Regions from separate parts of the Kocuria sp. SM24M-10 genome, predicted to be linked through region 1. Evidence: predicted binding sites of a transcription regulator. Region 1 holds the regulator's gene; the other holds the start of a gene.
What was found. Region 1 encodes HrcA, which represses chaperone genes, less so after heat shock. Its sites were predicted from a motif close to TTNGCACTCGNNNNNNNCGAGTGCNAA; they were not measured.
Positions count from the first base shown of each region.

Region 2: groES (co-chaperone GroES) is a predicted target of HrcA. The motif match lies at 1,598-1,624, and genes of this name have one in related genera.

Region 1 is NZ_LDNX01000054.1:8,210-11,617, forward strand. Features, by position in the region: gene ABL57_RS06465 (DUF3097 domain-containing protein) at 1-633, opposite strand, end outside; gene hrcA (heat-inducible transcriptional repressor HrcA) at 809-1,816, shown strand; gene dnaJ (molecular chaperone DnaJ) at 1,888-3,036, shown strand; gene ABL57_RS06480 (16S rRNA (uracil(1498)-N(3))-methyltransferase) at 3,033-3,408, shown strand, end outside.
Region 2 is NZ_LDNX01000019.1:30,402-33,809, reverse strand. Features, by position in the region: gene ABL57_RS02210 (ABC transporter permease) at 1-274, opposite strand, end outside; gene ABL57_RS02205 (siderophore ABC transporter substrate-binding protein) at 361-1,350, opposite strand; gene groES (co-chaperone GroES) at 1,790-2,086, shown strand; gene groL (chaperonin GroEL) at 2,234-3,408, shown strand, end outside.

The DNA.
Region 1 (3,408 bases):
CTGCCAGATGTCCACGTACGGGTGGCCCAGCACCAGCACGTTGCCGGCCGCCCCGGGCAGGCGCATCGTCCGCTCGGCGATCCGGGACTCCTTGGATCCGGGCACGAGGTGGTCCACGAGGATGCCCAGCCGCCGGCCCGGGCCCGGGCCGAACTCCTGCACCGCCGCCGGCAGGTCGTCGACGCCGTGCAGCGGCTCCACGACGATGCCCTCGACCGCCAGGTCGTGCCCCCAGACCTTGGCCACGAGCTCGGCGTCGTGGTAGCCCTCGACCCATACGCGGGAGGCCTTGGCGGTGCTCGCGCGCAGCCCCTCCACGGCCACGGAGCCGGAGCGGGTGCGCCCGGGCCGCTTCGCCGCCGGGGCCCGGCGGGGCTCCACGACGACGACGGGCTCGCCCTCCAGCAGGAAGCCCGGCCCGAGCGGGAACGCCTTGACCCGGCCGCGGCGGTCCTCCAGGCCCATGACCCGCATTCCGCCGATCGTCTCCAGGGACACGACCGCCCCGACCCAGCCGGTGGTGACGTCCTCCAGGAGCAGCCCGGGGGCGACCGGCACCTCCGCGGAGACCGGCTTCCGCCGGGCCAGGCCCGCGTCGTCGAGGCTGCGCGGCCCCCAGCCGTAGTCGCTCATGCTCGTCCTCCCGGTCGCGGTCCCGCCCGTCCGGCGCGGATCAGCCGGAAGCGTACCAAACCGGGCGGGCGGGACCGTGGGGTCGGACACGGGGGCTACACTGGATCGCGCTGGCACTGTGGCCGCCCGAGTGCCAGGCGGCCCGGGTGCCGAGGAGACGACGGGGAGGAGCGACGTGAACCATCCGAGACGACTGCAGATCCTGCAGGCCATCGTGGAGGACTACGTGCACTTCCAGGAGCCCGTGGGCTCCAAGGCCCTCGTGGAGCGGCACCGGCTCGGTGTCTCCTCGGCCACCGTGCGCAACGACATGGCCGCGCTCGAGGAGGAGGGCCTGATCACGGCCCCCCACACGAGCTCCGGCCGGATCCCCACCGACAAGGGCTACCGGACGTTCGTGGACCAGATCGCGGCCGTCAAGCCGCTCTCCGGCCCGGAGCGCCGGGCCATCCAGAGCCTGCTCGACGACGCCGCCGACCTCGACGACGTCATGGAGCGCACCGTGCGCCTGCTCGCCCAGCTCACCCACCAGGTGGCGGTCGTGCAGTACCCGCACGCGTCCGGGGTGACGGTGCGCCACGTGGAGGTCGTCGACCTCGGCGCGGGCCGGGTGCTCGTGGTGCTCATCCCCACCAACGGACGGGTCGCGCAGCGCGTGGCGGTGCTGCCCGCCCCCCTGGAGGAGGCGCAGCTGCTCGAGCTGCGCACCCGGGTGCTGGCCGCGGCCGTCGGCCGTTCCCTGGCCGCGGTGCCCGCGGCGCTCGTGACCATGACCGCCGACATGGCGCCCGCGCTGCGCCCGGCCGCCGAGACGGTGGCCGAGGTCGTCGGGGCCCTGGCCGCGGGCGGGGCCGAGCACCGCATGGTCATGGCCGGCACCGCCAACCTCGCCCGCGCCACCGGGGACTTCCACCTGAGCATCGGCCCCGTCCTGGAGGCGCTCGAGGAGCAGGTCGTCATGCTCCGGCTGCTCTCCGAGATGGAGCAGGACGCCCGCGGCGTGGCCGTGCGCATCGGCGCGGAGAACGCCGCGGGGCCCCTGTCCGAGGCGGCGGTCGTCGCCACCGGCTACGGGCCCCAGTCCAAGGTCGGGGTCGTGGGCCCCATGCGCATGGACTACCCGTCCACGATGGCGGCCGTGCGCGCCGTCGCCCGCTACCTCTCCCGTATCCTCGGGGGCTGAGCCCCCGCGGGCCCCGGTGCCGGGGCCCTGCACCAGAACTCCCACCAGACCTCTCGACAGAACGGACCACGGTGAGCAATCACTACGAGACCCTGGGTGTGTCCCGCGACGCCAGCCAGGAAGAGATCAAGAAGGCCTACCGGAAGAAGGCCCGCCGGCTGCACCCGGACGTCAATCCGAGTCCCGAGGCCGCGGAGGAGTTCAAGCGCGTCTCCCACGCCAACGACGTCCTCGCCGACCCGGAGAAGCGGCGGGTGTACGACGCCACCGGGAACGAGAACGGCACCGACACCGGCTTCGGCGGCGGGTTCCCGGGCACCGGCTTCGGCTTCCAGGACATCTTCGACACCTTCTTCCAGGGCGCCGGCGGCTCCGGGGCGGGCCGGCGCGGGCCCGCCTCCCGCACCCGCCAGGGCCAGGACGCGCTGATCAACGTGCGCGTGTCCCTCAAGGACGCGGTCTTCGGCACCGAGAAGAAGATCACCGTGGACACCGCGGTGGTCTGCCCCACCTGCAACGGCAGCTGCTGCCAGGAGGGCACCCGCCCGGAGACCTGCGAGGTCTGCCACGGCGCCGGCCAGGTGCAGCGCCAGGTGCAGTCCATCCTCGGGACCGTGGTGACCGCCGCCCCCTGCGCCACCTGTGACGGCTTCGGCACGGTCATCAAGCACCCTTGCCACGAGTGCTACGGCGAGGGCCGCGTGCGCGACCGCCGCCCCCTGACCGTCAAGATCCCGGCCGGGGTCTCCTCGGGCAACCGGATCCGCCTCTCCGGCCAGGGCGAGGCCGGCACGGCCGGCGGTCCCAACGGGGACCTCTACGTCGAGCTCAAGGTCGACCCGGACCCGACGTTCGAGCGGCAGGGCGACGACCTGCACGCCAGGGTGCGCGTGCCCATGACCTCCGCGGCCCTGGGCACCACCGTGACCCTCGAGACCTTCGACGGGGAGCGCGAGGTGCCGGTGACCCCGGGCACCCAGACCGGCCACACGGTCACCCTGCACGACCTCGGCGCCACGCGGCTGCGCGGCGGCGGCCGCGGCGAGCTCTTCGTCCACCTCGAGGTCGAGACGCCCACGGGGCTCGACGACGAGCAGCGGGAGCTGCTGGAGCAGCTCTCCCGGCTGCGCGGGGAGGAGCAGGCCACCGGCACCACGCTCGACAGCCCCGCCGGCTCCGGCGGGTTCTTCTCGCGGCTCAAGGACCGCTTCGACCTGTGAGCCTGCCCGTCTTCAAGGTGGAGCCCGGCCGGCTCGAGGGGCTCGGCCCGGGCGCGGTGCTCACCGTCACCGGGCCGGAGGCCCGCCACGCCGTCACGGTGCGCCGCCTCGGCCCCGGGGAGCGCCTCGAGCTGGTCGACGGCGCGGGCGCCCGGGCGACCGGGGAGCTGTGCGCCGCCGGGACGGACAGCAGGGACAGCATGGACGTGCGCCTGGCCGCGGTGAGCGCGGACCCGGTCCGCCGGCCGCGGCTGGTGCTCGCCCAGGCCCTCGCCAAGGGGGAGCGCGACCTCCTCGCCGTCGAGACGGCCACCGAGCTCGGCGTCGACGCGGTGGTGCCGTGGCAGGCGGAGCGCTCCATCGTGCGGTGGA
Region 2 (3,408 bases), on a different contig from region 1:
CCACGAAGCGGTTCTGCGTGAGCAGCTGCATCACCAGCCCGGACATCGCCATGGCGGCGCCGGCGAGCACCAGGGCCACGGTGCGGGGGACGCGGGTGATGGCGAACATCTCGCCGCCGCCCTCGGCGCCGAACACGTCGTAGACCCCCGTGAGGAGGGACACGGCCAGCAGCGCGAGGACCCCCAGCGCGCCGGCGAGCAGCTTCCGGTCGAACAGCGCGCCCTTGCTCCCCGGGCCGTTCCCGGCCGGGGGTCCCGGTGTGGTCGTCGTCATGAGCCTCTCCTCCGGCCTCGTGCCCGGCGCGGGACGGTGGTGGTGTCCGCCGTCGGAGGCCCCACCACCGTCGTCCGCACGGTCGGTCAGTTCTGCTCGCCCATGGCGTCGGCCAGGGTGTTGAAGAACTCCGTGTAGGTCTGGATGCCCTCGTTGGTGTACGTGTCCTTGGGCATGTACACCACGTTGTCCTCCCGCACCGCGGTGACGTTGCGCAGCGCTTCGGCGTTCTCGACGACCTCCTGCGCCGGCGTGTACTCGGCGTCGTCGGGGCTGACGGCCGCGTCACGGTCCATCACGAGGATCCAGTCGGGGTTCGCGTCCGCGATCGCCTCGACCGAGATGTCGTCGCCCTGGTGGTCGTCGGTGGCCCCATCGACCTCGAGGGCCGGGGCGAAGTCGAAGATCTCGAACAGCGGACCCAGGGTCCGCCCCACCTCCGGGGCGATGTAGCCGATCTCGCCGCCGGAGACGGTGACGGCCATGACCGTGTCCCCGGGCTGGTACTCCTCGACGACTCGCTGCATCGCCGCGTCGAAGGCGCCGTTGATCTCCTCGGCCTCCGCGCTCCGGTCGAAGATCTCGCCCAGCACCGAGGTCTGCCGCTTCAGCTCCTCGTCGAAGGGCTGGTCCTCCCGGGGGTCGAGCTCCACGATGCCGGCGTCCGGCACGAGGTCGGCGAAGTCGTCGCGGTAGTCCGCGAAGCGCTGACCGTTGACGATGAGGTCGGGGTCCGCCGCGACGACGGCCTCGAGGTCGGGCTCGCGGTGGTTGCCGAGGTCGGTGACGGACTCGTCGTCGGCGTAGGCGATGGTGTCCGGCATGAGGGCGCGCGGGGCGGCCACCAGCTCGATGCCCCAGTCCGCCAGCGTCTCGAAGGTCCGGTTGTCGGTGGCGACCACGGACGCCGGCGGGGCGCTCACGGTCTGGGTGCCGTAGTTGTCCTCGACCTCGACCGTGGAGGCGGTGGAGGACTCCGCGGACGCCGTCTCGCCGCCCTGGGATCCACCGCAGGCGGTGAGGGCGAGGGCGCTGACGGCGGCCAGGACGGCGGCCGGGTACTGGGTGCGGTTCATGGTGGTCCTTCGTGCGGGGATTCGGGTGCGGGTCCCGTCGTGCCGCCCCCGGCGGGGCGCACGGCGGGGCGCCGCACGTGGCGACGTCCCGGTGCAGTGCACGGGACGTCGGGGCGGCACCGGTTCTCGGCCGAGGTAAGGCTTGCCTTACCGCTCAACCTAGAGTGTTCCGGGCGGGTGAGGCAAATCATTGGAGAACATCGGCGTGCCCTAATTCGACCGGTATGGGACCGGCCGCTCCACCGCGCTGGCACTCGCCTTGACCGACTGCTAGGCGACTTCTATAGTCGGCCTTGGCACTCTCCGGGTGAGGGTGCTAAGGGCCAGGCGATCGATCGGCACCGCGACGACGGTTGGTGCGCCAACCGGCCCGAAGCACGACGGCGGGCCCTGCCCGCGGTCGCCCACCGCTTTCCACGCCTACAGAGAAGGAGAGATCGTGTCGGTCTCCATCAAGCCCCTCGAGGATCGCATCGTCGTTCAGCCGCTCGCCGCTGAGCAGACCACCGCTTCCGGTCTCGTCATCCCGGACACCGCCAAGGAGAAGCCCCAGGAGGGCAAGGTCCTGGCCGTGGGCCCCGGCCGTGTCGACGACTCCGGCAACCGCATCCCGGTCGACGTCAAGGAGGGCGACGTCGTGATCTTCTCCAAGTACGGCGGGACCGAGGTCAAGTACAACGGCGAGGAGTACCTGGTGCTCCCGGCCCGCGACGTCCTCGCCGTCGTCGAGAAGTAGAGCCGGCGCAGCAGACCGCGCAGTCCTGACGAAGGGTGCCCGCCGCGCGCCCCGCTTTCCCGGCGGGCCCGCGGCGGGCACCCTTCGTCGTCCCCGAATTCCCGAACCCCGCTGGACCACCAGCCACCCAGAAGGAGCTCTTCGCCCATGGCCAAGCAGCTGGCATTCGACGATGCCGCCCGCAAGTCCCTCGAGAACGGCGTCAACAAGCTCGCCGACACCGTCAAGGTCACCCTCGGCCCCCGCGGGCGCAACGTGGTGCTCGACAAGAAGTGGGGCGCCCCCACGATCACCAACGACGGCGTGACCATCGCCCGCGAGGTCGAGCTCGACGAGCCCTACGAGAACCTCGGCGCGCAGCTCGCCAAGGAGGTGGCGACCAAGACCAACGACGTCGCCGGCGACGGCACCACCACCGCCACCGTGCTGGCCCAGGCGCTCGTCAAGGAGGGCCTGCGCAACGTGGCCGCCGGGGCGGACCCCCTGAGCCTCAAGCGCGGCATCGAGAAGGCCGTCGAGGCCGTCGCGCAGCGCCTGCTGGACAACGCCCGCCCGGTCGAGGGCGTCAACGTCGCCCACGTGGCGACCATCTCCGCCCAGGACCCCACCATCGGGGAGCTCATCGCCCAGGCCTTCGAGACGGTCGGCAAGGACGGTGTCATCACCGTCGAGGACGGCTCCAGCACCGAGGTGGAGCTCGAGGTCACCGAGGGCATGCAGTTCGACAAGGGCTACCTCTCCCCGTCCTTCGTGACCGACGCCGAGCGCCAGGAAGCGGTCATGGAGAACTCCCTGGTGCTGCTGTACCAGGGCAAGATCTCCTCCGTGCAGGAGCTCATGCCGGTGCTGGAGAAGGTCCTCCAGGCCAAGAAGCCGCTGACCATCATCGCGGAGGACGTCGAGGGCGAGGCCCTGTCCACCCTGGTGGTCAACAAGCTGCGCGGCACCCTCGACGTCGTGGCGCTCAAGGCCCCCGGGTTCGGCGACCGCCGCAAGGCGATCCTGCAGGACCTCGCGGTGCTCACCGGCGGCGAGTTCATCACCTCCGAGCTCGGCATCAGCCTCGACCAGGTGACCCTGGAGCAGCTGGGCACGGCCCGCCGCGTCACGGTGACCAAGAACACCACCACGGTGGTCGACGGTGGCGGGACCCCGGAGCAGATCCAGGAGCGCGTCGCCACGATCCGCGCCGAGGTGGAGCGCACCGACTCCGAGTGGGACCGGGAGAAGCTCCAGGAGCGGCTCGCCCGCCTCGCCGGCGGGGTCTCCGTGATCAAGGTCGGCGCGGCCACCGAGGTCGAGGCCAAGGAGCGCAAGCACCG